DNA from 3 places in the Cobetia sp. 5-25-4-2 genome. Region 1 is predicted to be linked to each of the others. Evidence: predicted binding sites of a transcription regulator. Region 1 holds the regulator's gene; each other region holds the start of a gene.
What was found. The regulator sigma-54, encoded in region 1, starts transcription at its own class of promoters, with help from an activator protein. The targets are predictions, from matches to a motif close to TGGCACNNNNNTTGCTNT.
Positions count from the first base shown of each region.

Region 2: the regulator sigma-54 is predicted to act here: its motif matches at 4,622-4,639, upstream of HXS65_RS13250 (ammonium transporter).
Region 3: the regulator sigma-54 is predicted to act here: its motif matches at 3,715-3,732, upstream of glnT (type III glutamate--ammonia ligase).

Region 1 is NZ_BLWK01000001.1:123,079-133,252, reverse strand. It holds gene HXS65_RS00595 (ABC transporter ATP-binding protein) at 1-833, opposite strand, end outside; gene HXS65_RS00590 (calcium/sodium antiporter) at 1,117-2,061, shown strand; gene HXS65_RS00585 (KpsF/GutQ family sugar-phosphate isomerase) at 2,287-3,255, shown strand; gene HXS65_RS00580 (HAD family hydrolase) at 3,382-3,951, shown strand; gene lptC (LPS export ABC transporter periplasmic protein LptC) at 3,951-4,634, shown strand; gene lptA (lipopolysaccharide transport periplasmic protein LptA) at 4,733-5,311, shown strand; gene lptB (LPS export ABC transporter ATP-binding protein) at 5,314-6,054, shown strand; gene HXS65_RS00560 (RNA polymerase factor sigma-54) at 6,382-7,830, shown strand; gene hpf (ribosome hibernation-promoting factor, HPF/YfiA family) at 8,430-8,738, shown strand; gene HXS65_RS00550 (PTS sugar transporter subunit IIA) at 8,748-9,218, shown strand; gene rapZ (RNase adapter RapZ) at 9,315-10,174, shown strand, end outside.
Region 2 is NZ_BLWK01000006.1:120,161-130,334, forward strand. It holds gene HXS65_RS13230 (NADH:flavin oxidoreductase/NADH oxidase family protein) at 1-110, shown strand, start outside; gene arfA (alternative ribosome rescue factor ArfA) at 222-401, opposite strand; gene HXS65_RS13240 (NAD(P)-binding domain-containing protein) at 1,303-2,712, shown strand; gene HXS65_RS13245 (hypothetical protein) at 2,853-3,020, opposite strand; gene HXS65_RS13250 (ammonium transporter) at 3,159-4,517, opposite strand; gene HXS65_RS13255 (DUF1989 domain-containing protein) at 4,873-7,299, opposite strand; gene HXS65_RS13260 (sensor histidine kinase) at 7,574-8,881, shown strand; gene HXS65_RS13265 (response regulator transcription factor) at 8,878-9,765, shown strand; gene HXS65_RS13270 (PAS domain-containing protein) at 9,762-10,174, shown strand, end outside.
Region 3 is NZ_BLWK01000001.1:910,595-920,768, forward strand. It holds gene HXS65_RS03910 (LysR family transcriptional regulator) at 1-939, shown strand, start outside; gene HXS65_RS03915 (XRE family transcriptional regulator) at 1,015-1,725, opposite strand; gene HXS65_RS03920 (aminomethyltransferase family protein) at 2,055-3,200, opposite strand; gene glnT (type III glutamate--ammonia ligase) at 3,887-5,221, shown strand; gene HXS65_RS03930 (glutamine amidotransferase family protein) at 5,339-6,256, shown strand; gene HXS65_RS03935 (protein glxC) at 6,256-6,942, shown strand; gene HXS65_RS03940 (FMN-binding glutamate synthase family protein) at 6,957-8,297, shown strand; gene HXS65_RS03945 (dimethylamine monooxygenase subunit DmmA family protein) at 8,985-9,671, shown strand; gene HXS65_RS03950 (PDR/VanB family oxidoreductase) at 9,656-10,174, shown strand, end outside.

The DNA of each region.
Region 1 (10,174 bases):
CCATCCGGCTTGCCGTGGATGAACTGGGCCACGCGCGGGTCCGCCTCGGCGTTCAGGGCTTGTGGCGTGCCCTGCGCCATGACCTTGCCATCGGCGATCACATAGACGTAATCGGCGATGGTCAGCGTCTCCTTGATATCGTGAGAGACCACCACCGCCGTCATGCCCAGCGCATCGTTGAGGCGACGGATCAGATTGACCAGCACGCCCATCGAGATGGGGTCCTGACCGGCGAAGGGCTCGTCGTACATGATCAGGTCCGGATCCAGTGCGATGGCGCGTGCCAGCGCGACACGCCGCGTCATGCCACCGGAGAGCTCGGCGGGCATCAGTTCACGCGCCCCACGCAGCCCGACGGACTCGAGCTTGATCAGCACGATGTCGCGGATCATCGCCTCGGGGAGATTGGTATGGACCCGCAACGGGAAGGCCACGTTCTCGAACACGCTGAGATCCGAGAACAGCGCACCACTCTGGAACAGCATGCCCATGCGACGACGCATGCGGAACAGTTCGCGCCGCGACAGGGCATGCACATGGTGACCGGCGATATCCACACGCCCGGCGGACGGGGTCAACTGCCCCCCGATCAGCTTGAGCAGCGTCGTCTTGCCGGTACCGGAGGGCCCCATGATGGCGGTGATCTTGCCACGCGGAATCTTCAGGTCTATCCCGGAGAAGATCTCGCGCTCTCCACGGGTGAAGCGCAGGCCTTCGACACGAATCAATGCGTCGTCGAGGTCGATGTCAGCGGAGCCACGGCGAGAGGATGGCGATGCATCAGCGCCGGCCGTAGCGGTCGCTGTAGCAGCCTGACCGGGTAATTCAGTCATAGAAGCATCCGCTGTGAGGGAGTCACGACACTGGCCATGGGCAATCCGTCGCCTGGCACTGTGCCGCGAGTCCGAATCTTGGAGTTCATGGATCACGTCATTCGGGAATCAAGTTAGTTAGCGAACATCGTATCCGAACCCGCCCCCTCACTACCAGTCCGTTGCAGGGTCCATCGCATCCCGCAGATGCGATCCCTTGCCTTGCAATGCCTTGGGGGGATGCGTTTAATGGCGCGGTCACTGGCGACAAGCCGCTGCCCTGCCTCCTGCCCCGAGAGTTCCGATGCTATATCCCATCCTCGCTGTCATCCTTGGCCTGATAGGTCTTGTCTGGAGCGCCGATCGCTTCGTCGAAGGCGCCGCCGCTACCGCATGGCGAGCTGGCATGAGCAAGCTGCTCATCGGGATGACCATCGTCTCCATCGGCACTTCGGCGCCGGAGATCGTGGTCTCGATCATGGCCTCGCTTGACGGCACCCCCGACATCGCCACCGGCAATGCTCTGGGGTCCAACATCGCCAACATCGGTCTGGTGCTGGGCGTCACGGCGCTCATCGCTCCCATCCCGGTGCATTTCGGCCTGGTGCGCCGTGAACTGCCGCTGCTGCTGGCCGCGACGGCACTGGGGGGCTATGCCCTCTCCAACAGCGGGCTCGAGCGTCTGGATGGCCTCCTGCTGCTGGCACTGCTGGTGTTCACGCTTGTCTGGCTGTTCAAGGTCGACTCGCCGAGTGACGCCGAGAGTCAGGATGACGTCCCCGAGATGAGCGCCGGACGCGCCATCTTCTGGCTGCTCTTCGGTCTGGCGGTGTTGATCGCCAGCTCACGCGCGCTGGTCTGGGGCGCCACCGATATCGCCCAGGCACTCGGCGTCCCCGAACTGATCATCGGCCTGACCGTCATCGCCATCGGCACCAGCCTGCCAGAGCTCGCGGCCAGCGTGGCCAGCGCACTCAAGCGCCATCACGACATCGCCATCGGCAACGTCATCGGCTCCAACCTCTTCAACATCCTGGCTGTCCTGCCGGTACCGGGCCTGCTGGCACCGGGGCCGGTGGATGGCAGCGCCATCAGTCGCGACTACCCGGTGATGCTCGGCCTGACCCTGATGCTGGCTGCCCTGCTCATCTGGCAGCGTCGCGGCCGCATCGGCCGTGGTCCGGGGCTGGTGCTGCTGGCCTGCTACCTCGGCTACACGGCCTGGCTTGCCATCAGCCTGACTCGCTGACGCCTGTGGGCGGACAGGCCGGAACGATCAGGCCATCCGCCCCGTGTCAGCATCACGCCCGAGCCGTTGCAGCGCGTGAGTGACGCCTCTCTCACGTACCTTGAGTCCTGGCCACACACAGGCAACAATCTGAACATGACCAAGTCCTCCAGAATCCAGCCCGCCACCTCCGACATGTCTTCCACTGCCGATGATTCGCCCTCCAGCGGCCGCGATCACGCCGCCATGCAGGCGGATTTCCGCGCCAGCGCCCGACGCACCTTCGCGATCGAGGGCGCCGCCATCGCGGCACTGGAGCACCAGCTGGATGCAGAGTTCGATCGTGCCTGCCAGCTGATGATGGCGACCAAGGGCCGGGTGATCGTCACCGGCATGGGGAAATCCGGCCATATCGCCAGCAAGATCGCGGCGACTCTGGCCAGCACCGGCACGCCGGCGTTCTTCGTGCATCCCGGCGAAGCCAGCCATGGGGATCTCGGCATGATCACCTCGTCGGACACGGTGCTGGCACTGTCCAATTCCGGTGAAACCGCCGAAGTCACCGCCCTGCTGCCACTGCTCAAGCGCATGGGGACGCCGCTGGTCTCGATGACCGGCAAGCCCGGCTCGACGCTCGCGCGTGATGCAGACGCACACCTGGACACCAGCGTCGCCCAGGAGGCCTGTCCGCTGAACCTGGCACCGACGGCCTCCACGACCGCCGCACTGGTGATGGGGGATGCGCTGGCCGTGGCACTGCTGGAAGCCCGCGGCTTCACCGCCGAGGAGTTCGCACTCTCTCATCCCGGTGGCAGTCTGGGGCGGCGACTGCTGCTGCGCGTGCAGGACGTCATGCATCAAGGCGATGCCCTGCCACGCGTGGCGCTGGGCAGCCCGCTGCGCGATGCGCTGCTCGAGATCACCCGCCAGGGCATGGGTTTCACCTGCGTGATCGACGAGGACGAGCATCTGGTCGGCGTCTATACCGATGGGGATCTGCGCCGCACCCTGGATCAGCACGGCGATCTGCGTGCGCTCAAGGTCGATGACGTCATGACGCGCGGTGGCAAGACCATCCGCTCAAGCATGCTGGCCGCCGAGGCGGTGCGCATCATGGAAGAAAACCGCATCAGCGTTCTGGTAGTCTGTGACGAGGATGAGCACCCGATCGGCGCCATCCACATGCACGGCCTGCTGGCCAGCGGCGTGATCTGAACTCCCCCGCGGGATTGCTGTCTCTGCACGACAGTCCCGTGAGTCTGGCGAGGGCAGCACGCAGCCGTTGGCGGTCGTCGCCTACAGGAATGCGTCACGCATGCACGGAATGCGAGGAGAAAGACCATGAATGACATCACTTCCCTGGCGGAGGACTACCCCCAGGACATCATCGACCGCTCACGTCGCGTGCGCCTGCTGGCGCTGGATGTGGACGGCGTGCTGACGGACAACCGGCTGCAGTACGATGCCAATGGCGTGGAAACCAAGAGCTTCCATGTCCAGGATGGCCACGGCCTCAAGCTGATCCTGCGCAGCGGTATCCGGGTCGCCTTGATCACGGGTCGCAGCTCGCCGATGGTGGAACGTCGCGCCAAGGAGCTGGGTATCCAGGACGTCATTCAGGGCCGCGAGGACAAGCTGGTCGCGCTGACCAACCTGTGTCGCGAGCACGATATCGCGCTGGATGAGGTGGCCTACTGCGGAGATGACCTGCCGGATCGCGAAGCCATCCGTCGCGTCGGCCTGGGGGTCAGCGTTCCCAACGCCATGCCCTATGTGATGAGCGAAGCCAACTGGGTGACCACGCGTCAGGGCGGTGATGGTGCCGTGCGCGAGATCTGTGATCTGCTGCTCAAGGCACAGGGCCACTGGGCCTCGGTGCTGGATACCTACCTGCAGGAGTCGCGCGCCTGATGCCACGTCTGCCCCGTCCCTCTCCGCGCCTGTGGCTGATGCTGCTGCTCCTGCTGGTCGGCGGCGTCATGGCCCTGATCGAGCAGCGCAACAGTCTGGAGTCGACAGTGAATGTCGACGCCAGCAGTGATGAGCCGGATTACTATCTCGACGGGGCTGACATGACACGCTTCGATGCGCGGGGAGTGTCGATCCAGTCGATGACCTCCCCGCACATCGAACACACGCCAGGCGATGACGTGACGCGTGCGCAGGCACCGAAGATCCGGACCAACGACAGCGAAGACCGTCGCTGGTACGCCACGGGTGACAGTGGCGTGTTGAGCGCCGGCGGCGACACCTTCACCCTCGAGGGCAATGCCAGACTGCGCCAGCCTTCGGATGCCTGGACACTGGACACCGACGTGCTGCATTACAGTCGTGAGCAGAACCGTGCCTGGAGTGACGTGCCGGTGGTGATCACCCAGAATGGTCAACGCGTCGAGAGTGACCGCTTCAGCGCTGACCTCTCTCAGGATTCCGCCCAGCTGGAAGGCCGCGTCCGCAGTACCCTGCAACCCGGCAAGGGCAAGAGCGATGCCGCCCGGGAAGCCGAGACTCTCGACACCGGCAATGACACCACCCGTGACGATGATGGCCGCGTCTCCAGCACCTTCGATGCCGCGCCGGCCAAGGATCAGTGAGCGCACCCCTGCATGCGCCGAATCCTCTCTCCCCGATTTCCGCTTCACGATGGCCTGAGTGATCGTGAAGCCTTACCAGTTCTGCCAAGGAGCACTCCATGACTTCAACGACTCTCACGCCCTTGACGGTCTGGCGCCAGACACTCAGACCCGGTGTCATGGCCCTTGGCCTGGCACTTGGCATGACGACGCTTTCCCCGACCGCACTGGCGCTGGACAGCGATGCCAACCAGCCGATCAACATTGCCGCCGACTCACTGTCACTGGATGACAAGGCCGGCACGGCCACCTATACCGGTCGCGTGGAAATGCGCCAGGGCAGCATGAAGCTGGATGCCGCGCGCGTTGACATCAGTCGCGCCGACAGCGGCGAGATTTCCCTGGTCAAGGCCACCGGCCAGCGCGCCTACATGGAGCAGAAACCCGATACCGACGAGCGACTGGTCAAGGGCTGGGCGAATACCATTCGCTACCACGCGCTGGAGCGCCGGGTGGAACTGGTCGGCGATGCCCGTCTGGAGAAAGGCGACGACACCTTCGAAGGCGGCTACGTGGAATACTTCCTGGACAAGCGCCAGGTCAATGCCAGCAATGGCACCGATGCCTCATCCTCCGAGGGGTCACGCGTCCACATGACCCTGACGCCACGTGGCGCCAATGCCAGCAAGGACCAATGAGCATGACTGCTGCCAGCCCACGTACCCTCAGCGCTCGTCATCTGGCCAAGGCCTACAAGGGTCGCAAGGTCGTCAAGGACATCTCGCTGGAAATCCGCCAGGGTGACATCGTAGGCCTGCTGGGCCCCAACGGGGCCGGCAAGACGACCTCGTTCTACATGATCGTCGGCCTCGTGCGCTCGGATGCCGGTAGCGTGACCATCGATGACCACGACTTGTCCGGCGCCGCCATGCATCAGCGGGCTCGCGCCGGCATCGGCTATCTGCCCCAGGAAGCCTCGATCTTCCGCAAGCTCTCGGTGTCCGACAACATCATGGCGATCCTCGAGACGCGCAAGGACCTGGATCGCAACGGACGCAAGGCACGCCTGGAGGAGCTGCTCAACGAGTTCAGCATCACGCATATTCGTGACAGTGCCGGCATGAGCCTTTCCGGCGGGGAGCGCCGCCGCGTGGAGATCGCTCGCGCACTGGCCACCGAGCCGGACTTCGTGCTGCTCGATGAGCCGTTTGCCGGCGTGGACCCCATCTCGGTGGGCGAGATCAAGAGCATCGTGCGCCAGCTGCGTGACCGCGGCATCGGGGTGCTGATCACCGATCACAACGTGCGCGAGACACTCGACATCTGCGATACCGCCTACATCGTGGGCGATGGCCAGATCATCGCGCATGGCGACGCCGACACCATCCTCGCCAACCAGCAGGTGCGTGATGTCTACCTGGGCCATGAGTTCAAGCTCTAGCCCGAGAGTGCCGTCAGCCTGGTAAGAGCCGTCAGCCTGACGAGAGCTGTCCGACCTCCCCTGCTCTCACCAGCAACCGCCACTTCCTGCTTCACTGTCGGGGTCTCATTCCCCGCCCCCCTCACGCAAGCGCCTCGACATGCGCTTGCGTGATCTCCCCGTGAACCCTCCTGCTCTGCCACACCTCACTCGAATGCATGACGTCCATACCACCTTGGTGGCAACATGGCATGCAAGTTGCTTGAATATTCTCGACTGCCCCTTGTCAGTGCCCCGACCCACGGTATAGCGTAGATGCACGTTCCTTTGCCGTGAATGACAGACCCCATGAAACCCACCTTGCAGCTTCGACTCGGCACTTCCCTGACCATGACCCCGCAACTTCAGCAAGCGATCCAGCTGCTGCAGTTGTCGACGCTGGACCTGCGTCAGGAGATACAGCAGGCGCTTGAGTCAAACCCCATGCTGGAGCTTGACGAGGAATACGAGTCGCTGGATGTCGCGGAGACACAGGACAAGAGCGAGATCTCCACCTCCGAGACCAACAGCGAGATTCCTGAAGAATACCCTCTCGACAGTGACTGGTCGGACCTCTACCAGGATCACGCAGGCAGCCTGACCAGTTCCGGCAGCGGAAGCTCGAGCGAGGACGGACCGGACTTCGATCGCAACACCAGTGTCGAAAGCCTGCAGGACCATCTGCGCTGGCAGCTGGCGATGACGGACCTCGATGCGCGTGAACGGCAGATGGCGGAGAGTCTGATCGATGCGGTGGATGGGGCCGGCTACCTGAGCATGAGCCTGGACGAACTGGTCGATGGCCTGCGAGGTCAGGGACTGCCCGGCCTCAAGGCGTCGGAACTCGAGCAGGTCCTGCTGCGCCTTCAGCAGTTCGATCCCACCGGTGTGTTCGCTCGAGACCTGCGCGAATGCCTGCTGCTGCAGCTGGCCCTGCTGCCGGACGATCTGCCGCTGCTGGCCCAGGCCCGCCGTCTGGTGCGGCAGTTCCTCGAGGCACTGGGCAATGACGATCGCAAGCTGCTCAAGCGTCGCCTGAGCCTGGATGATGATGAGCTGGATCACGTCATTCGTCTGGTACGGGCGCTCGACCCGCGCCCGGCGTCCGCCTGGGGCGAGCCTGCCAGTGATTACGTCATCCCGGACCTGCTGGTCCGTCATACGCGTCACGGCTGGCAGGTCGAGCTCAACCCGGAAGCGCTGCCCAAGCTGCGTATCCAGCCGGAATATGCCGCCCTCATCAAGCGGGCCGACAAGTCCGCGGACAACACCTTCCTCAAGGACAATCTTCAGGAAGCCCGCTGGCTGATGAAGAGCCTGTCCTCACGCAATGACACCCTGCTCAAGGTGGGCCGCGAGATCATGGCGCGCCAGATCGACTTCCTCGAGCAGGGGGAAGAAGGCATGAAGCCGCTGATCCTCGCCAACATCGCGGAAGTGGTCGAGATGCACGAATCCACCATCTCGCGGGTGACCACCCAGAAATATATCCACACCCCGAGAGGCGTGTTCGAACTCAAGTTCTTCTTCTCGAGTCAGGTGGGTGGCAGCGGCAACGGTGACGCGCACTCCAGTACCGCGATCCGTGCGCGCATTCGCAAGCTGATCTCGGAAGAACCGGCGCGCAAGCCATTGTCCGACTCACGCCTGGTGGATCTGCTGGCCAGTGATGGCATCGAGGTAGCGCGCCGGACGGTCGCCAAGTATCGCGAGGCCATGGGCATCCCCTCCTCCAGCGAGCGCAAGCGCTTGGCGTGAGTCTCGACAACGGATACCCGCAAGCCAGTGGGCTCCACACGTCGGAGCGCTGATGCTCGCCCCCTTGCACCTGCCATCCTGGCATCATCTGCCAATCGGTCGTCTGAATACCGGTTGGCAATGCCTGTCCTTGCGACTGCGTGAGTGACTTCACGCCCCCAATTGCCTATTTTTCCAGCCACTTTTCTCCAGAGTGCTTTCTTTTTCCCTCACATCCCACGGACAGATAGCCAGAGGTCGCCACCGACTCCTGCCACACGAACGTCGACGTAAATGCTGACATTGGCCACAAACGGCCGGTTTCTCGAGCCCCATTCCGTCCGTGATGCGAGGCGATGCTCATGAAGAACCTGCTGATATCCCTCGCTGGGTTGAAGACAAGCCTTGCCCCACGATGCAGCGCAGCGTTGATCTTTGTTCAAAGCTTGGGCATTGTCGGGGTAGACGCTCGGTACACCGGCACCGCCGCTCTCGCCAGCAGATGATCGCCACGAGACCATGGCCGGAGTCAGAAAGTGGCCGCGCGTTCAATCAGGGTTTGCTCGCAGTCAAAAAGGGTTACAATTCAAAGGCAACCCGCTGGATAAAGGAGCGTGTCCATGCAAGTGAATATCACCGGGCATCATGTGGAACTCACCGATCCTCTCCGCGATTATGTCAACGAGAAGCTCGCTCGCCTCGAACGGCATTACGACAACATCACCAATGTTCAGGTGACACTGTCGATCGAGAAGGAACGCCAACAGGCTGCCTGCACCCTGCACGCCGCTGGCGCCGACCTCCATGCCCTGGCAGAAGACCCCAACATGTACGCTGCCATCGACGCGCTCGCCGACAAGCTGGACCGCCAGCTGGTCAAACACAAGGAAAAGTCCCAGGCTCGCTCTCAGGGCACCGGGACCCGTTGACCTTCTGCCATGACACTTGATCAGATCCTTCCCCCCGAGCGCACGCTCTACGGCGTCCCCGGGGGGAGCAAGAAGCGGGTGCTGGAATTCTTCAGCACCTTCATTGCTCAGAACATTCCCAGCCTGGACAGCCAGGAAGTCTTCTCGCGCCTGATCGGGCGCGAGAGACTGGGTTCGACGGGCATCGGCCACGGCGTGGCCGTGCCACATGCACGCAGTCCACACTGCAAGACCCCCATCGCGGCGTTCATGAAGCTCGGTGATCCCATCGACTTTGATGCCATCGATGGCGAACCCATCGATCTGCTGTTCGTGCTGCTGGTCCCCGAGGAGGCAGATGACACCCATCTCACTCTGCTCGGCCAGGTGGCGGAACTGCTCAACTCGCCCACCAACCGGGCAGCATTGCGCCAGGCAGACAGTCAGCGAGCATTGTTCGATGCCCTGACCTCGGCCATCGCCGAATTGCCGGCGCGCTGAACCTGCAAGCCCGGACTCGCTCCGGGCTTGTCGCTGACTGGCCTCAGGCACCCTCCGCTTTCACCTCATGCTGACCTCGCCCTGGGAGAGCACTCCATGAAGATCGTGATCATCAGTGGTCGCTCCGGTTCCGGCAAATCGATTGCCCTCCAGGCGCTGGAAGACATTGGCTACTATGCCATCGACAATTTGCCCGGCATGCTGCTGGCACCATTGGTCGAGCAGCTGGAAAAGGACAGCCCCACCCGCCGGCGCATCGCGGTCTCCATTGACGCGCGCAACCTCCCCGATGCCCTGAGTCGCTTCCCCGAACTGCTCGACAGCGTTCGTCAGAGCGGCATGGATGTGCAGGTCGTCTACCTGACCACGGACTCCCGTGTCCTGCTCGAACGCTATTCCGCGACCCGCCGCCGTCATCCTCTGACCCGTGACAATGACCGCACGCTGGCCGAGGCCATCGAGATCGAGCAGCAGACACTGGCCCCGATTCGTCAGAAGGCGGATCTGGTCATCGACTCGACCAACCTCAGCGTGCATGACCTGCGCTCGCGCATCACCGAACAGGTCGCGCAGCACAGCTCTCGTCATCTGACACTCACCTTCGAGTCCTTCGGCTTCAAGCATGGCGTGCCGACCGATGCCGACATGGTGTTCGATGCCCGCTGCCTGCCCAACCCCTACTGGGACATCAATCTGCGCAGCGATACCGGTCGTGATGACAGCGTGGCGGAATTCCTGCAGCGCTACCCGGACGTCAAGGCAATGCAGGATGACATCGCCGGCTGGCTGGAACGCTGGCTGCCCGCCTATCAGGCCAGCAATCGCAGCTACCTGACCGTTTCGGTGGGCTGTACCGGTGGCCAGCATCGCAGCGTCTATCTCTGCGAGCAGCTGGCCGAACATTTCGCCAAGCAGCTTCCGGAAGTGCGTCTACGCCACCGGGAACTGGGGATACA
Region 2 (10,174 bases), on a different contig from region 1:
AGCAGGAGTCACTGGGCGAACTGGAGACGGTGCTGGCCGACTATGAAGCCCGCGACGCCGCACGCGCCGAGACCTGGAACGCGCACTTCGCCGACTGTCTCCGCGACTGAGCCGCTTCTCGAAGTGGCCAGATACACGAACGCCGCAGCGCTGATGCTGCGGCGTTCATGTGACCAGCGCCTCAGACAGGGGCTCCCTTCAGAGGCGGCAATGAGGCTTCTTCAAGCGGCGCAATACACACCGACTGAAGGAGCCTCACTGCCACCGCTACCCCCTTGTTGCTTGCCATTGCGCTGGTAGCTGCCCTTGCCCTTGCGCGCCTTCACGACACGCTGCTTGAACATCGGGGTACGCAGCACTGCCTTGAGGGCGTTGTCCTGCACCTTGCGCTTGTGAGTCATGATGTCTTCTCCTGTGGCCTCTCTGTCACCGGCCCAGTATACGCCCTTTCGCCATGCAGAGTGATCAACCTCCGCTTCCCCCTCGTCGCTGGTCTGGTGAGTGAATAGCCCCGCAGATCCTCTAGAAAATCCTCCAGCGAGGATCATTCGATAATCTGGCCCCCTTTTCCTTTCTGATTTCTGTTCTTTCTCCATTCTCACGCCACACACTACTCCGACACTACGTTCACATCCTTCTCACACCCTTATTTACTCCACACCTCAAAATCACGAGCGCCAGCCTGCTTGACAAAGAGGATATTTTAGCCCACCACCCGCTTGACAAATTACGCATTGAAGAGACAGAAAATCATCCACCTTCCAAGCGGCATTGCAACACGGAAATCTTCTTTTTTCTACACAGAAAAACACGCCAGACAACGCCATATAAATCCACCACAACATAAAAAAGATGCTGAAAATCAACAACTTACCAAATAACTACACCAACCATGAGCCGATAAACCACATCCTTCATCCTGGCCCTTTTGGAGAAAGACACAATCCACAAGGATCTTACCACTAAAGCCTAAACACTCTCATGATCGTGTACACTTCATGCACTCAGAATCAACACCTCACATTTGAGATGACGCATCATTTCTGCGAGGATGCCTCACGTTCCGCGAGCCGTAGATGGCTCTCAAGGCAATAAAAAATACGCCTTCCGTGCTCAGGCTCAGCGAAATGACAGGTGGCCAGTCAACTGGATTCCTTACCTTTCCAGGCCACCCAAGCGCTGGATAATGCTCATTATTATCGCGATCCACTACAGAGGAAAAAGCACCTGGTCAACACGACATCCCGCAACGCGGGGTTCACGGAACACGACGTCTCATTACAGTCTCAACAGGAAATACCCATGACAAAACGCATTGCGATCATTGGCGCAGGGCCGAGTGGCCTGGCACAGCTGCGCGCCTTTCAATCTGCCGCTGACAAGGGTATCGACATTCCCGAGATAGTCTGTTTTGAAAAGCAGAGCGACTGGGGCGGCCTGTGGAACTACAGCTGGCGCACCGGTCTCGATCAAAATGGTGAACCCGTCCACGGCAGCATGTACCGCTACCTGTGGTCCAACGGCCCCAAGGAATGTCTGGAGTTCGCGGATTATTCCTTCGAGGAGCACTTCGGCCACCCGATCGCCTCATACCCGCCTCGCGCAGTCATCTTCGATTACCTCAAGGGTCGGGTCGAAAAGGCGGGCGTGCGCAAGTTCATTCGCTTCAATTGCCCGGTGCGCCATGTCAGCTTTGACGACACCCGCCAGCAGTTCACCGTCAGTGTCCATGACCAGCAGGCCGATACGGTCGTTCAGGAGCAATTTGACCACGTCATCGTCGCTTCCGGTCACTTCTCGACTCCCAACGTGCCCGAATTCCCGGGGTTCTCGCAGTTCAATGGCCGTATTCTGCATGCACATGACTTCCGCGATGCGCTGGAGTTCAAGGGCAAGGATCTGCTGCTGATCGGCAGCAGCTACTCTGCCGAAGATATCGGTTCACAGTGCTACAAGTATGGCGCTCGCAGCATCACCACCAGCTATCGCACCGCCCCGATGGGCTTTGCCTGGCCGGAGAACTGGGAAGAGAAGCCGCTGTTGCAGAAAGTGGACCGCGACACCGCCTACTTCCGCGATGGCACCCGCAAGAAGATCGATGCCATCATCCTGTGCACCGGCTACCTCCATCACTTCCCGTTCCTCGATGAACCGCTGCGCCTCAAGACAGCCAACCGCATGTGGCCGCTCGGTCTCTACAAGGGCGCTGCCTGGGAAGCCAATCCGCGCCTGTTCTATCTCGGCATGCAGGATCAGTGGTACACCTTCAACATGTTCGATGCCCAGGCATGGTGGGTGCGTGACGTGATTCTCGGTGAGATCGCGCTGCCCAGCCGCGAGGCCATGCAGGCAGACAGTCAGGCATGGCGTGACCGGGAAGAGACACTGGACAGCGATGAATCGATGATCCGCTTCCAGGGCGATTACGTGAAGTCACTGATTTCCAAGACGGATTATCCGAGCTTCGATATCGACGGCGTCAATCGCACCTTCCTCGAGTGGGAGCACCACAAGCACGAGAACATCATGACCTTCCGTGACTACTCCTATCGCTCGCTGATGACCGGCACCCTGGCCCCGCGCCATCACACGCCCTGGCTCGACGCGATGGATGATTCGCTGGAAGCCTTCCTGGCGCAGCCCGACAAGAGCGCCAGACAAGCAGGCGGCGAGACAGCCGCCGAACGCTCCCTCGCGACTGACAAGGTCTGAGTGACGGACAGGATCTGATTGACTGACGGCCTTGTGTCACCTGACATGTGACATCGGGCCTACAGAATGCACAACGCCGCGAAGCATGGCTTCGCGGCGTTGTGCATTCTGTGGTTGCGGAGCAAGAAGGCCCCGATGGATCAGAGGGTCTTCTTGCTGCGGAATGACGCTTTCTCATGGCGCAGGATATTGACGCTCAACGAGATGCAGACGCCAGCCGCGATCAACAGACTGACCGCCACCATCCCTGAATTGCTGAAGAAGAACGCATAGTTGGCAGCATGTACCGCAGTATCGACAGTTTCCATGACAAGACTCCTGGAGAAGAAAGAAAACGAATCGGCCCGTTCGCTCCGTCACTGGCTGGCAGCCAGACTTCAGGACAGATGGCAACGAACGCTGCAACAAACGAGCCAATCCTCATGCGGGTAATCGTCAGAACCGACTCAGCTGATATCGGGACGCTTGTCCATCGGTGCTGCCACTACCCCACCGGAACGTGCCGGCACGCTGGAAGATGACTCGGTTGCCATGCTCTCCGGGTAGGCCTTGGCCGGCACTTCGAACAGGTCCAGCCCGAGCACTTCGACATGCGGCGGCACGCGCAGCAGGTTGAACTTCTTGAGCAGATAGGCAACGCCCCACCCCGGCACGAAGCCCGTCACTGCCATCACCACCGCGCCTGTCAGCTGCCCGGTGAAGGAGACGTCCGGCACGCCTTCGCCGACATTCGGGAAGCCCGCGGCGAAGACACCCACCAGTACCACACCGTAGAAGCCGCAGAAGCCATGTACCGCGAAGGCGCCGACGGAGTCGTCCAGGCCACGCTTCTCGAGCAGCGCGCCAATCTTCGGCATCAGGGCGCCACCGGTGACGGCCAGCACGAAGGCCAGGCCCGGGTTGTAGAGATCCAGCCCCGCCGCGACGGTGATGATGCCGCCCAGCGCACCGGACATGGTCCAGAAGGGGTCACGCGAGGACAGATAGGCACCGATCACGCCGCCACCGAAGCCCATCAGGGTATTGAAGGCGAAGGCCGAGAGGTTGGTGCGATTGCCGTAGATGGTGGTCCAGCCGATGTCACCGGTGTTGAAGATGATGCAGCCGCCGAGGAAGCCGAAGAAACCGACGATGATCAGCATCAGCCCGATCAAGGTCATCGGCATGTTGTGCGGTGCGATCACCTGCGGCTTGCCATCGTCACTGTACTTGCCGATACGCGCGCCCAGATTGAGCAGCACGCCCAGCGCAAAGAAGCCGGCCACGGCATGCACCACGCCCGCCGCGCCGACATCGTGGTAGCCCAGCTTGTGCAGCATCCAGCCATCCGGATGCCAGCCCCAGGCACCCGCCAGGATCCAGACACCCGCACCGAGAATCACCGCCAGCAACAGGAAGGCGCCCAAGCGGATGCGTTCGATCACCGCGCCCGAGAGAATCGAGCCCGTGGTCGCACCGAACAGGGCAAAGGCCGCGAAGAAGATACCGGTGCCCATGTCATCGGCGTCCGGGCGCATGCTCGCGCTCCACGGCAGTGCCGCGGAGGCCTCGATGGGAATCAGCCCGTTGGGGAAGGCGTTGTAGATCCACCAGCCCACGAAGTAGAAGGCGGGGATGATCGAGGCCAGCGTCAGCACGTTCTTCATGCCGGATGCCAAGGCATTCTTGGAACGGGAGGCACCGATCTCGTAGGCCAGAAAGCCTGCGTGGATCAGGAACATGATGGCGGTACACCACCAGTAGAACACCTCGATGTTCATCGCCTGGTGCATATCCAATATGCTTTGCAACGTCTTTTCATCCATCGTCTTTTCTCCTTTTCCGGGCCGGGTCTGCCACCGCATGCCTGCCGGTGGAAACCCTGTCTGCCCGAAGGTTGTTGTTGTTTTTCAAGGGGGACCTGCTGGATAAAGCAAGCGACATGCCAGATGACCCCTGATGGCCACCTTCAGCAATACGTTGTTTTCATTGATATCTTCCCGAAATCGTGGACACCTCTTCACATATGAAGCCCGAAAATCACCACCTGGCAAGAGGGTGTTCGTTATTGAGGCAGGCAGGCGGCGTCCTGCACCGTGATATGACGTGAGTCGTACTGCATATACGGATCGTCACCGGCCAGCCTCACGCGCGAGGTCTCGGTCATGCGCCATGCATCCCTCAGCTACGCACCTTGAGGCGCTCAGGGTCATGGAAGGGCAATGTCACCACCTCTGCGGCGAGGCGCTTCTGATGGCCATCCAGCTGGCCGATCTCAAGCTGCGTTCCGGGGCTTGAGAAATCCGGGGCGAGACGACACATGGCGATGGACTGGTTGAGCAAGGGAGAGCGGGTCGCGCTGGTGATCACCCCGACCGGATAGCGCCCGTGATAGACCAGATCGCCATGGCTGACCAGCTCGCTGCTGTCCACCCTCAGGCCCATGATCCGATGGCGGGATTCCGGCGTCTCGCGCTGCATGGCCGCACGCCCGACGAAATCATCCTCCTTGCTCTTCATCGGCACGGTGAAGCCGATGCCCGCCTCGTAGGGAGACGTCTGCGGGCAGAATTCATGGCCAGCGAAGATCAGCCCCGCCTCTATCCTCAGCATGTCGAGGGCATCCAGCCCCAGCGGCGCGATGCCATGCGGCTCACCGGCCGCCCAGATCGCCTCCCACACGGCCGGGGCGTCATGCGGATGACACCAGATCTCATAGCCCAGCTCACCGGTATAGCCGGTCCGCGACACCATCAGCGGGATGCCATTCGGCCCCGCCAGGCGACCGACCATGAAGCGGAACCAGCCCAGCGTTTCCACCTCCGGCTGGGTACGCGCATTCCAGATCAACGGCGCCAGCACCTCGCGGCTCTTCGGCCCCTGCAGCGCGATGTTGTGCAGCTGATGGGTGGAGTCGCGCACCGTGACGCGATAGCCCTGCTGCTCTGCGAGATCCCGCAGCCACTGGCCGCTGGCCGGATCACCACAGATCCAGCGGAAGGTCTGCTCGCCCATGCGGAACAGGGTGCCGTCATCGAGCATGCCGCCGGTTTCCTGACACATGGCGGAATACACCACTTCTCCGATGGAGAGTCGGCGCACGTTGCGGGTCAGCGCATATTGCAACAGGCGTTCGGCGTCCGGTCCGGCGACCTCGAACTTGCGCAATGCGGAGAGATCCATCACCGCGACCCGTTCGCGACAGGCGAGATACTCCGCCTTGGCCCCCCACCCCTCGTAATGGGTAGCCAGCCAGTAGCCGTGGTAATCGATGTACTGCTTGGTCAAGGCGGAGGTGCAGGGATGGAAGGCGGTGGGCAAAGTCATGCGCGGCAATTCCTCGGGCCGGTTGCGATAGGCGATACCGCGGGGGAAGTCATGTTCAGCGGCGTAGATACGCACATGGATATCGGTCGGCACCCAGCCGTTGGCGGCGTCGATGTCGTCCGGACAGGCGGATGAGGCACAGATGAGGTCACGGTCGGCGCGCAGCAGCACATAGTCGCCGGGACGTGACCAGGGCTCATCCACCGCCAGGGTGCCGCAGGGCTGTACCCAGGTATTGAAGAAGAAGTTGATGGCCGGCCAGCTGGCACGTTGTCGGATACCATGAGACGCCGACAGGGCATTGTTGAAGTTGACCGTGCAGCTGTCGTGACCGAAGTAGCCGTGGTGTTCGTAATACTGCGGCGAGCAGGCAAGCATGAAGCTGTCATGACGTCCGACCGTGTCCTGGATCACCTCGAGCATCGGATGCAGGTGCTGATCAAAGAACACCGAATACAGTCCCGGATTGGGCATGCAATGCCCGGACAGGCTGCGCGTGGCGCCGGCATCCAGCCCCAGCTCCTCGCCCTGTGCCCAGGCAGTGGCGTCGAAGGCCACGAAGTCGGAGCACTGACGCCCCGCCACATCGATGATCTGGATCCACTCGCCCTGCTTGACCTCATAGACCTCGACCGTGCCCGCCGCGACTCTCGTCTCCTGGCGGATCGGTGCCAGCGGCACCGGCAGATGTTCCAGCCCCACAAGCCCGGTGCAGAAATGGGACACCTCAAGCTCGGTGGCCAGCCGCTCTCCTTCTATCGTCATGTCACTGCCGGGGGCCAGCAGAATCAGGCGTGCGGCAGGCGCTTCCAGCGGCCAGCGAATCTCGGCTGGCAATCCGGCCGCTGACAGGCGCTGCCAGTGCGATGGCGGGCAATGCGCGACCCCCAGCGCCTCCAGGCGTGCCTGAGTGTGCGGACTCCGAGTGTGCGGACTCCTGTTGCCGGACGTCTCCTGCGCCTCGCTGGCCTGAGGCTGACTGGCGAAGGCGTGATCTCCCGGGCTGACGACGCTCGCGAAGTGCGCAAGCGACGCCTCGATTGTCGTACCTGCCCCCTTCACCACTTCGCGGGAGCTTTCCCCGCTCTGCTGTGCCGCATCGGCGGCTTCATCCCCCGTGGCCTTCAGTGCCAGCCACTCACAGGACTGTGCACCGTCCACGGATGACACCTGCACGCTATCGCCGGGCGACAGATCAAGTGCCAACACCTCCAGGCCGGCGATTCGGTAACGATACGGCTGGTTCGGCGTGGCAGCGGGTATCTCGACTGCAAGTCCCATCCTGGTGATACCTCTTGTTGTCATGGCAGGCGAGCCAGTCGAAGGAAGTGCTCGAGGGGCAAGCCTGGATCAGATGTGCCTGGATGGTGCATGACTCCTTGCGTCGCGCACCACGTTCTTCATGGTTAATTAAATTTACTCTCAGTAGATGCGACGACAATCCATCAAGAGAGGTACCCATGAAGGGGTAAGCCGTTCACTGGCATGAAGCTTGCTGGTGTGACACTCGAATCAGGGCGCGCCGCAGGGGCGGCGAAACGACAGAGGAACTCGCATGGCACTCAGTCTCGGCGCATCGAAGACAGGCAAGGCGCCTGCATCGCAAGGGATAGCGCATCGCCTTGATGTCCAGCGCGCACGAGTCTGTCGCGCCGATGCCGAGACTCCCGTTCGCCCTGCTGCCATCCCGCCGCCTGATCTGCGTGACAGACACCACCTCGATGCCATCACCTTGCGCATCGCTACCTGCGCTGACCTTGAGGAGGCGTTGCCATCCGTGCTGAGAGAGCTGCTGGACATGCTGAACGGCTGTCCTGAAAGCGGCATGGCGCACTCCTCGATTGGCGAACTCTGTGTCGTGCATCGCGCACCCGGTCAGGCGACCAATACGGTGATTTCCCCTGCCGGCATCGCTCTGTCAGCCGCTGCGCGCCAGAGACTGCAGGAAGTCGTCAGGGATATCGGTCGCGATCCCGGCGCCCGACAGCAGGCGTCAGGTATAGCCGGCACGCCAGGTGGCGTGCTGATCGCCCTCACGGATGCCACTGACAGAGGGGAGACGGGCAGAGGGGCGACGGGCGATGACTGGTTGTGGCTTGGAGAGCCGGCAGCCGCAGCCCCCTCCCGCGAGACACCGCTGGCACACGCCGTCATCGACGCTCTGAGCCGTGGGCTGGCATTGCAGCAGCAACAGGCGCGTCACGCCGAAGACAGGCAGGCAGCGGTGGCACAGGCCCTGAAGAACGAACGCCGACAACTGGCGGCGGAGCTGCACGACACCCTCGCCCAGGAATTGAGTTACCTGCAGATGCAGAGCGCACGCCTGACACGTGCCGCCCGCCATGCGCCACAGGAGGTGCAGGCACTGGCTGAGGAGGTGCATACCCAGGCCCGGCGCGCCTTCCGCCAGACCCGTGAACTGATCAATGGCGCGCACGCCACCTGGGGAGACGCGCCGCTTGCCTGTGTGCTGGAGGCCTTGATCGAGGAATTCGAGACCCGTTCCAGCATGGTGTTCGAGCTCGACAATCGCATCCAGTCACTGCACCTCCCCGATACCCAGTCCCTGCAGGTGATGTTCATCGTGCGCGAAGCGATGACCAACAGCGTGCGCCATGCCCGGGCCACCCACCTGCGCCTGCAACTGCTCTATCAGTCCTCTGGGCCGCAGCCGGCGGCGCGGGTGTTGCTGACCGTCGAGGACAACGGCTGCGGGTTCGATCCCGCCGAGATCCCCGCCGCGCATTTCGGGCTGGGCATCATGCAGGATCGTGCGCGCCACCTCGGGGCCGAGTTCGCCATCACCCAGCCTCGCCAGGGCGGTACCCGCGTGACACTGAGCTGGGAGCGCCGCGACACATGACCGCGACACGACAGACACCCTCGACGCACCCGACACGTCAGACACTCCCGACAAGAGTGGTACTCGTCGACGACCATCCGCTGTTTCGGCGCGGGCTTGCCGAGCTCTTGAGTGAAGGTGGCCTGTTCGAGGTCGTGGCCGACTTCGATGATGGTGCGCATCTGCTCGAGCGCCTCCCCGCCCTCGCCCCCGAGCTGGTGATCGTCGACTGGCAGATGCCGCAACTCGATGGCCTGACCCTGATGCGCCATCTCAAGCAGCGTGATGCCGCCCTCAAGGTGGTGCTGCTGACCGCCTCCGACGATAGCCGTCATCTGCTGGATGCCATCCAGCAAGGGGCGGATGGCTACCTGATGAAGGACACCGCCCCCGAACGCATTCTCGAGCGCCTGCAGGCTGTCATCGACGGCAAGCTGGGGTTGGAGGAAGAGACCTTGCTGCTGCTGGCCAGGCGCCTGCAGCAGGACCACCGCCAGCGCTCGGCACGCGAACATGCACCGCCGGAGGGTGGCGTTCCCACGCCGAGTTCGGCCATGCCGCTGATCGAGGCGACAGACGCTGCCCTGGCTGACGGCATGGCTGAGGCCGAGACGGCGGACTGGCATCGCGGTCTGACCGAGCGTGAGCGCGATACCCTCAAATGGATCGGGCGCGGCCTCAGCAACAAGCTGATCGCGCGCGAGCTGGGCATCAGTGACAGCACGGTGAAGGTCTACGTCAAGAATCTGCTGCGCAAGCTGGATCTGCATTCGCGACTGGAGCTGGCCGCCTGGGTCTACGCCCACCCGCTGACGCCAGCGAGAGATGCCAGCCGAGCGCCCGCCGAGGACGCGACAAGCGCCAAAGAGGCCATGACACGGGCCGAAAAGGAGAGCCTGAGATGATGCGCTTCCTCGAACAGTTCGCCTCCGCCTCACCCGCCTCGACTGCCTCGCCCTTCAGCGCACAGGCGATTCTCGATGGCCTGAGTGATGCCGTGGTCGTGGTGGATGCTGACAGCACGCTGCTGTATGCCTCGCGTGGCTGGCAGGCCCTGAGCGGACACGAATCGAGCGGCTCACGGGAAGACACGCCAATCGCCTCTCGGACGGAGGGGGGCGGCACGGCACCGCGGCGTCTGCGGGAAGCACTGCACCCCGCAGATCACGCCCGCTGGGACGTGCTGGCCCAGCACGTGTCACGCCGTGAGCGGCCTGACTGCTGGCGATTGCGCATCCTCGGGCCGGACCACCACTATCGCTGGTGTGAAGTCCGTAGCCAGTCGCTCTCGCTGGCCTCGCCCTGGCCCGCCAC
Region 3 (10,174 bases), 790 kb from region 1:
TTGCTGCGCATCTTTCGCAAGGTGGTGGAATGCGGCGGCTTCTCGGCGGCCGAGATCGAGCTCAACATCAGTCGCTCCGCCATCAGCATGGCGATGAGTGACCTGGAGACGCGGCTTGGCCTCAAGCTCTGCCAGCGGGGTCGCAGTGGTTTCGCGCTCACCAATGAGGGAAGAGACGTCCATGAAGCCGCGATGCAGATGCTGGCAGCGGCGGAAGGCTTTCGCACGCGCATCAACGGACTGCACGCCTGGCTCAAGGGCGAGCTGAACATCGGCATCACCGACAACCTGGTCACCATGCCGGAGATGCACATCACTCACGCCCTGAGCGCACTCAAGAAGCACGGTCCGGAAGTGAAGATCAACATCCGCATGATCCCGCCCAATGAGATCGAACGTGCCGTACTGGATGGGCGATTGCATACCGGCGTGATCCCGACGCTCAAGACGCTGCCGGGACTCGAGTATCGCTCGCTCTACGAGGAAACCTCCTGCCTTTACTGCGCGCGGGGCCATGTGCTGTTTCGCGAGCCCCGGGAAGGCGACACTCGCGCGCGCGGACGCCCGGTGGGGCAGGAGGAAATACGCCAGCATGATGCCGTGCTGCCTGCCTACGCGCAGACACCCACGATCAAGACGCTGCATGAGCCACTCAGGGCATCCGCCTCGGCGACCGACCGCGAGGGCATCGCCTTTCTGGTGCTCTCCGGGCGTTATCTCGGCTATCTGCCCACCCACTATGCCGAGCGCTGGGTGCGCGATGGCCAGATGCAGGCGCTCAGCCCGGTGGCCAACTCCTATGTCACCTATTACAGCGCCATCACGCGCAAGAGCCGCGCGCCCAATCTGGTGCTGGAGCGTTATCTGACCGAGCTGGACGCCCTGCGCCAGGCGACACCGACACGGAAAGCGCCATCTACCCAGGAGGGCCGGTCATGAACCACCATCAGGGGAAGTGGGCCATCCAGGGGCGGGGAGACTGTCGGGGTCATCAGGCGCGGTGAAGCGGGTGACCTATTCGTTGTCGTCGTAGTGAATGATCGACAGCAGCTGAATCGGGACCTCGTTCAACTTCTCGGGGCCATGCGGAACGCCGGCATCGAAGGCCAGGCTGTCGCCGGGGCCCATCTGATAGAACTTGTCACCGTGGCGATAGGTGAGATGTCCTGACAGCAGATAGATGAACTCATGCCCGGCATGGCAGAAGTTGGGGAAGACTTCGCTGGCATCATCCATGGTGATCAGGAAGGGTTCGTAGCGCTTCTTGGGGCCCTGCTTGTAGCTCAACAGTTGATAGGCATGGCCGACTTCCGTGCCGGTGCGTACCACCTGCATGCCTTGCCCGGCCTTGATGTGCTGGGCACCACGCCCATTGACATCGTAATCGCTGAACAGCTTCGAGATCGGCAGACTCAAGGCATTGCACAGCTTGTTTAGGGTATCGAGACTGGTGGATACCTGGGCGTTCTCCACCTTGCTGATCATGCCCTGGCTGACACCGGCGATACGCGAGACGTCGGAAATCTTGTAGCCCTGCGAGACACGCTGCTGCTTGAGCGCGCGCGCGATGTGCTGCTCAAGTCCGAGACGCGTCTCGTCAGCTGCCGCCGTGATGGTGTCTTTCCTCTCTGACTGCGCAGCGGGGTCGGTCGCTGGTTCACGGGGCAGAGTGTCGGAGCTGTCCTGTTCCGACTTCTCGGAGGGAGCGGGGGATTTTCGCGGCATGATGACTCCTGTAGCGGAGAGGGTGGCAATGGGAAGGGGATGGCCGGCGAGGACGCGGCATGCCCTTGTGAGGCATGCGGCGCATCGGCTCGCGAGCGGGGTATGGCGTGACATTACCAACTTTGCCGTCAACCCTCATCCTTGATGTCTGCCAAGGGGGCGGGAGTACCTTTCGAGAGTCCTTCTCAATCACCTGGACTGGGTGTGAGGCAAGAGGCCTCCTCGACGTCACGTCGAGGAGGCCTCTTGCGTCTTGCGTTCGCAATGCGTCCTGCCACTTCACCCGGTTGTCACTGCAGGTCTTGCAGTGCCCGACATGGTGCGTGTGCTCAGCCGCGCGCCAGTCGCTTGGCCTTTTCCGGGTCATCGAAGGGCAGGGAATGGCTGATGGCCGAGAGGCTGGTCTCTCCGTCAGTGCCGGTCTTGAGGGTCAGCGGGGTGCCATGCTCGGCATAGCCGGGTTCGAGACGTGCCAGCGCCATGGAGCGATCGCTCAGGCGCGAGTACATGCCTTGGGTGATGACACCGACACACTTGCCGTCGGCGTAGATCTTGTCACCGATCTGGGCGACGTCTTTCGAGTCCAACAGCACGCCATAGACCTTGACGCGCTCCTTGCCCTGCAGCGCGAAGTGTTCGCTGGCGCCACGGAATTCGGTCTTGCCCGGCGAGACGGTGAAGTCCAGGCCCAGCTCCCACAGGGTATCGCCCACCGGCTGGTCGGGATACGGGTAGGTTTCGGAATTGTCCGCCGGGTAGAACAGCAGGTGGCTCTCGACCCGCAGCCAGTCAAGGGTGCCGAAGCTGCACGGCTTGATGCCCATGTCGGCGCCATCTTCGAGAATCTGTTCCCACAGAGAGGGAGCGTCCTTGGCCTTGCAGAAGATCTCGTAGCCACGCTCGCCGGTGTAGCCGGTGCGCGAGATCATCACGTGGTAGCCGAACAGCTGGGTCTGCAGATGGTGGAAGTAACGCAGCTCACGGATGCCCGGCACATGACGCTCCAGAAAATCCACCGCGACCGGCCCCTGCAGTGACATGTCATGCATGTCGTCATCGAAGGTCAGGCTGACGGCGCGCCCCAGGGCACTCTTGGCCAGCATTTCATTCGCGGTGCCCGTGCCGTGCACCACGAGGTAGGAGTTCGGCGCCAGGCAATAGACGATGCAGTCGTCGACGAACTTGCCGGCCTCATTCAAGACGCTGGCATACACCGATTTGCCCGGATACAGCTTGGACATGTCCCGCGTGGTGACGTAATCCAGCACGGCCTGGGCGTGCGGGCCATTGCAGTGGATCTTCTTGAGTCCCGAGACATCCATCAGACCGGCGCGGGTGCGGATGGTCTCGTGGTCATCGGCCGTGTCCGAGACGGCGTAATTCCAGGCAGTGCCCATGCCATTCCAGTCTTCCAGCTCCGCGCCCAGCTTGCGGTGTTGTTCGGCCAATGCCGAGATGCGCCATGAATTCGCCATGCGTCCCTTTCTCCTGTGAGTCGTGCTGCCTAGCGTAAGTGGGTGGTGCCGTAGTCCTGCTGGTGCTGGCGGAGATGGCGCGCAAGACGCGCATCCGCCGCAGGAGGTGTTGTTGTTCTGTTGCCTCTTCAGGCGCCTCTTCAGGCGCTTCACAAGGGCTTGTGCCTGCTGCTTGCCTTGCCTGATCGCATGAGCGTCGATTCTTGAAAGGAAAGAAACATTCCTCATGGTTAAGCAAGGGGCTTGCCAATTCCGTCAAAGGCCATGGCCACGGCAACCCTGGAGCGAGTCAGGCGGCGATTGGCAGCACGAATTCGGGCGTGAATATCAGCGCTTTGCGTCATGCTGGTGCGAAGAGGGGGCTTTGGGCACCGAAATGATGCCTATTTCGAGAAACCGGCAGGATTTCACTCAGAATCACCTGAAGTTTCCTGTGGGGTAAAACGCCTATGGAAAATAAATTTCCATGCAAAACAGTAGGTTGATGAAAAGTTCAGGGCGACAGCTGACGAAATGGCATGCTGCATGCTTTTCTTTGGGGGAAATAAAGTTGACCAGCAGGAATCACAAAAACTCGTTTCATCCGCTATCTTGGCGTGGCGTGTCACCACAAGGGGTCAGGTTTCCCGGGGTGGCAGACAGTGTCGAGGGAGATGGAACCCGGTCCGCTCTCAGAGGAAACCCAGATGTCACCCGAAAAGGCGCAACAGTTCATCAAGGATCACGATATTCGCTACTTGCTGGCGCAGTTCGTGGATATTCATGGCGCTGCCAAGACCAAGTCCGTGCCGGCCAATTGCCTGATGGATGTGGTCGAGAAGGGCGCCGGCTTTGCCGGCTTCGCCGTCAGTGGTCTCGGCATGTCGCCGGAGGGGCCGGACTTCATGGCGCGTGGCGATCTGGACTCGCTGTGCCTGGTGCCGTGGCAGCCGGGCTATGCGCGCTTGGCCTGTGATGGCTACGTCAATGGGCAACCGTTCGCCAACGACAGCCGTGTGGTACTGCTCAAGCAGCTGGAGCGCATGAAGGAGAAGGGCTGGACACTCAATAGCGGGCTGGAGCCGGAATTCTCACTGTTCCGCCGGGGGGAAGCGGGTGAGCTGTTGCCGGTGGATGAGAGCGATACCCTCGCCAAGCCCTGCTACGACTACAAGGGCCTGTCACGTTCGCGTGAATTCCTCGAGCGTCTGGTCGAATCGCTGCAGGCGGTGGACTTCGACGTCTATCAGATCGATCACGAGGACGCCAACGGCCAGTTCGAGATCAATTACACCTACAGCGATGCGCTGACCTCGGCAGACCGCTTCACCTTCGTGCGCATGGCCGCCGGCGAGATCGCCAATGACCTGGGCATGGTGTGCTCCTTCATGCCCAAGCCCCTGGCGGACCGCCCGGGCAACGGCATGCACTTCCACCTGTCCGTGTGTGATGACACCGGCCGCAACCTGTTCGGCGATGACTCCGATTCCCAGGGCATGGGCCTGTCGCCGCTGGCGTATCACTTCCTCGGCGGTCTGCTGGCGCATGCCCCGGCGCTGTGTGCCTTTGCCGCGCCGACCGTCAATTCCTACAAGCGTCTGGTCGGCGGCGGCAGCACCAGCGGCGCGACCTGGGCGCCGGTCTTCATCGCCTACGGTGACAACAACCGCTCGGCCATGGTGCGTGTGCCCTACGGTCGCCTCGAGTTCCGCCTGCCGGACGCCGGCTGCAACCCCTATCTCGTGCACGCCGCCATCATCGCGGCGGGGCTGGATGGCGTGGCGCGCAAGCTGGACCCGGGCACGCCCCACAACATCAATCTCTACTCGCTGACCCCGAGCGAATGCGCCGAGAAGGGCATCGAGAAGCTGCCGCAGAATCTGGCCCTGGCCATCGATGCGCTCGAGGCGGACAGCATTCTGCGCGAGAGCCTGGGCGAGGGGATCTGCGCCGAGTTCATGCGCCTCAAGCGCGAGGAATGGCTGGATTACAACGCGCAGGTCAGTGCCTGGGAAGTCCAGCGCTACGCCGAATTCTTCTGATCTCATCCGGCGGCGCTCGCGGATCTCGCGGGTCATGTCAGACGAGGGTCGCCACTGTCACCACCACGCTCAAGACATCAGGCAGGAGACGCCTCCTGCCCGTGAGAGGACATCACCATGTGTGGAATCGTAGGGCTTTATCTCAAGAACCCGGCGCTGGAATCGCGCCTGGGGGAGCTGTTCGAGCCGATGTTGATCGCGATGACCGATCGCGGCCCGGACAGCGCTGGCTTCGCCATCTATGGCGACGAATTTGACGCTGGCATCAAGCTGACGCTGCAGAGCGATGGTGTCGATGAGGATTGGGACGCGATCGCCAAGGGCCTGGGCGAGCAGGTCGGCACGGTGGCGGACTGGTTCAGCAATGCCAGTGTCGCGGTATTCAAGATCGCCGGGGAAGAGAGTGCCGTGCGCAGCTGGCTTGCCGACAGTGCCCCGCAGATTCGCGTATTGAGCGTGGGGCAGAGCATCGAGATCCTCAAGGCGGTGGGCCTGCCGGCCCATATCGCCAGCCTCTATGGTCTCAAGGGCATGCAGGGCAGTCACATCATCGGCCATACCCGCATGGCGACCGAAAGCGCCGTGACCCTGCAGGGCAGCCACCCGTTCTCCACCGGGCGTGACCTGTGCCTGGTCCACAATGGCTCGCTGTCCAACCACAACTGGCTGCGCACCAAGCTCAAGCGTGAGGGCATCAGCTTCGAGACCGACAACGATTCCGAAGTCGCCGCTGGCTATCTGACCTGGCGTCTGGAGCAGGGCGACAGCCTGGAAGCCGCGATCACCGGCGCCCTGAAGGACCTTGATGGCTTCTTCACCTTCACCATCGGCACCCGTGATGGCTTCGCCGTGGTGCGTGACCCGATCGCCTGCAAGCCTGCCGTGATCGCCGAGACCGATGACTACGTGGCCATGGCCTCGGAATACCGTGCCCTGGCCAGTCTGCCGGGCATCAAGGATGCCCGCGTGTGGGAGCCGGAACCCGGCCGCCTGTACCTGTGGGAAAAAGACACCGCCCGTTCGGAGGCCGCGTAATGATGAAGACTCACGATCTGGCCGTTGATGGGCTTCGCGAATTGAACCAGGCCCTGCACGATGCCGACATCCTGAAGGACGCGCGTGAGTGGCGAGTGGTCAATTCCGACGGCGCCCACAACATCGCCTGCGGCATCAATGACGACATCAGTGTCGATATCGATGGCCACGCGGGCTACTACTGCGCGGGCATGAATCAGAAGGCCAGCGTCACCATCCACGGCAACACCGGGGTCGGGGTGGCGGAAAACATGATGTCCGGCTGCGTGCGGGTCAAGGGCGATGCCTCCCAGTCCGCGGGCGCGACCGCCCACGGCGGCCTGCTGATCATCGAAGGCAATGCCTCGGCGCGCTGCGGCATCTCGATGAAGGGCGTGGATATCGTCGTCAAGGGCAACATCGGGGCCATGAGTGCCTTCATGGGCCAGGCGGGACGCATGGTGGTCTGCGGCGACGCCGGTGAAGGCCTCGGCGATTCGCTCTATGAAGCGCGACTCTACGTGAAGGGCACGGTCGCATCGCTGGGCGCGGACTGCATCGCCAAGGACATGCGTGCCGAGCACCTGGAAGAACTGGCGGAGCTGCTGGCAAGTGCCGGTATCGATGAAGACCCGGCCAGCTTCACGCGCTACGGATCTGCGCGTCAGCTCTATCACTTCAAGGTCGACAACGCCTCAGCCTACTGATCAGGATGCCCAACATGACCGACGAGACTCAAACACAGCCCTACAACCCGGCACTGCGCGAATCCGCGACCTTCGGCCGCGATGTCATCCACGAGATCCAGCGCGCGGCGGAAACAGGGATCTACGATATCCGTGGCTGGGGCGCCAAGCGCAAGGTGCCGCATTTCGACGACCTGCTGTTCCTCGGCGCCAGCATGTCGCGCTACCCGCTGGAAGGCTATCGCGAGAAGTGCGAGACCGAAGTCGTGCTTGGCACGCGCCATGGCAAGAAGCCGGTGGTGATCAGCACGCCGGTGACCATCGCCGGCATGAGCTTCGGTGCCCTGTCCGCCCAGGCCAAGGAAGCGCTGGGGCGTGGTGCCTCGGAAATCGGCACCTCCACCACCACCGGCGATGGCGGCATGACCCCGGAAGAGCGCGGCCAGTCCTCGCGCCTCGTCTATCAGTACTTGCCGTCGCGCTACGGCATGAACCCGGATGACCTGCGCAAGGCCGATGCCATCGAAGTCGTGCTCGGGCAGGGCGCCAAGCCCGGTGGTGGCGGCATGCTGCTGGGGCAGAAGATTTCCGAGCGAGTCGCGGGCATGCGCACTCTGCCGCAGGGCATCGACCAGCGCAGCGCCTGTCGCCACCCGGACTGGACCGGCCCGGATGACCTGGCGATCAAGATTGCCGAGCTGCGCGAGATCACCGACTGGCAGGTGCCGATCTACGTCAAGATCGGCGCGACCCGCACCTACTACGACGTCAAGCTGGCGGTGAAGGCGGGCGCGGATGTCATCGTGCTGGATGGCATGCAGGGCGGCACCGCCGCCACCCAGGATGTCTTCATCGAGCATGTCGGCATTCCGACCATGGCCGCCATCCCCCAGGCCACTCAGGCACTGCAGGAAATGGGCCTGCATCGTGAAGTGCAGCTGATCGTCTCCGGCGGGATTCGCAACGGCGCCGATGTCGCCAAGGCGATCGCGCTGGGTGCCGACGCCGTGGCCATCGGTACCGCCGCCTTGATCGCGCTGGGCGACAACCATCCGCGTTACGCCGAGGAGTATCAGAAGCTGGGGTCCGCCGCCGGTTTCTATGACGATTTCCAGGATGGCAAGTGTCCGGCCGGTATCTCCACCCAGGACCCGGAGCTGAGCCAGCGACTGGACCCGGTCGCGGCCGGCAAGCGTCTGGCCAACTACCTGCGCGTGCTGACGCTGGAAGCCCAGACCCTGGCACGTGCCTGTGGCAAGTCACACCTGCATCATCTGGAGCCGGAAGATCTGGTCGCCCTGAATGTGGAAGCGGCCGCCATGGCACGTGTTCCGTTGGCGGGCACCAACTGGGTGCCGGGCCAGGGCGGTTACTGATGGCACGATCTCTATCGTGCGTGTGCCATTGCGCATGAGAGCGATCGTGCATGGCTGCCATTGCGCATGATTGTCATGGCAAAGCTGCGAAGCCTTTTGTCAGCAAGATCGCCGCAATGTTGTCCAGGCAAAATGTCGCAATGACAAGAACTCTGCTCCGGTTGATGTAGAAAAATATGACCTGACGATATTGAGTTATCAAAGCGCCTCACCCTTCGGTGAGGCGCTTTCTTTGGTGGTGAGTACAATCAAGGAAAAAGGCCAATATCATGCAAGCGAAAGTGCATCAGAATGCTGACGGTGGAGAAGCGCGTAGTGTCGTGTCGATTGTGAGATCGTGATTCTCCCAAGATAAAGTTTTTCCATTCTTTCAGCATCTTGAAGACATTAAATGAGAAATATGTCAGGCGTAGAGATTGGCTTATGAGGTCAGGTTGGGTCAGGGCAATAATGGTGAATGCAAGCCGATATTCATGAGCTTTGTGTTCTGTTTTGGTGCGTGAATACCTCTATTGATTGTTCATATGTGAAATGGGGTTTTCAGACGATTTTGCCGGGCATTCGGGGTAATGATTTTGCCGTCAATGGCACGAAATATGCTCAAGAAATGGAGTGGTAGTCGGATGCACGTCATCGTCAAGACGGCGGCATTACAACAAGGACAATTTCTCAGAGCAGGGTCGTGTCATGAAAAGCCCGCAATCATCCTCTGTCACTGCCGGGATTCGAAGTCGGCAACACTATCCACGCATCGAGGCGCTGCCCGATGCCCAACGGTATCTGGTGGCCTGTCAGTCTCCCGAGAGCCTACCAGGCACTGGAGAGGCGGCGGGCAACGCCCGTCAGCAACTGCAGATGCATTGTCAGCTGATCAGTACGCTGCTGGGGCAGCTCGGTAGCCGCGAGGTGGGAGACGCCGTGCAATCCGCTCCGGCAACAGAGGCGTTACCCACGGGGCCCGCCGACAGCGCCCGCCTGCATCGCTGGTACGACGTCGATGACCGCCCGAAGGCCTGCGACGCACTGGTCGGCGCCATCAGCGAGATCGGTGTCGCGGGGTGTCTGGTCATCATCGGCAGTGAGCATTTCGTGTGGCAGGTCGCCAATCTGGCTCAGCAGCAGGGTCTGTTGCTGGATGACATGGTGATGCTGCCGGTGGCTGCCCTGGGGCGGCATGTGTTCTGCGTGCACTGTCAGCAGGTCAGTGAGCACGTCATCCACTCACCGGCGGCCTGTGATGGCTGTGGTTTGATGCTGGAAGTGCGTGATCATTTTTCCAAGCGTCTCGGCGCCTACATGGGCGTGCGAATCGATGCGGAAGCCCCGGGAGAGATTCCCCCACAGGAGGAGGTGGCACCATGTCTCGCTTCATGAAGGCGCGGGTCGCCGCGGTCGATCAGCTCAGCAGCAGCGTGCGCCGTCTCACTCTGGTGCCTGCCGATGAGGCCTCACCCTTCACGCCGTTCTCACCGGGCAGTCATGTGGTGCTGGGCATTCCAGGAGAAGGGCGGGTGTGTCGCAACGCCTATTCATTGATCAGCCCGCCGGATGATCCCTCGCAGTACTGCATCGCGGTGCGTCGTCAGCCGATCTCGCGTGGGGGCTCCGAAGCCATCCATTCACGCGTGCAGGTCGGCGACGAGCTGGAGCTCAGCCCGCCGGCCAACCTGTTTCTGCCGCACTGGCAGGCGCGTCACCACCTGATGCTGGCAGGCGGCATCGGCATCACGCCGTTTCTCTCCTACCTGCCGGAGCTGGAGAGTCGTGGCGCCAGCTGGGAGCTGCACCTGCGCAGCCAGGACCTCGACGTCGCCCGCTTCCCGGAGGCCGCGCCCTATCTGGCGAGTGGCAACATCACCCAGCACCGTCTCGAGCGT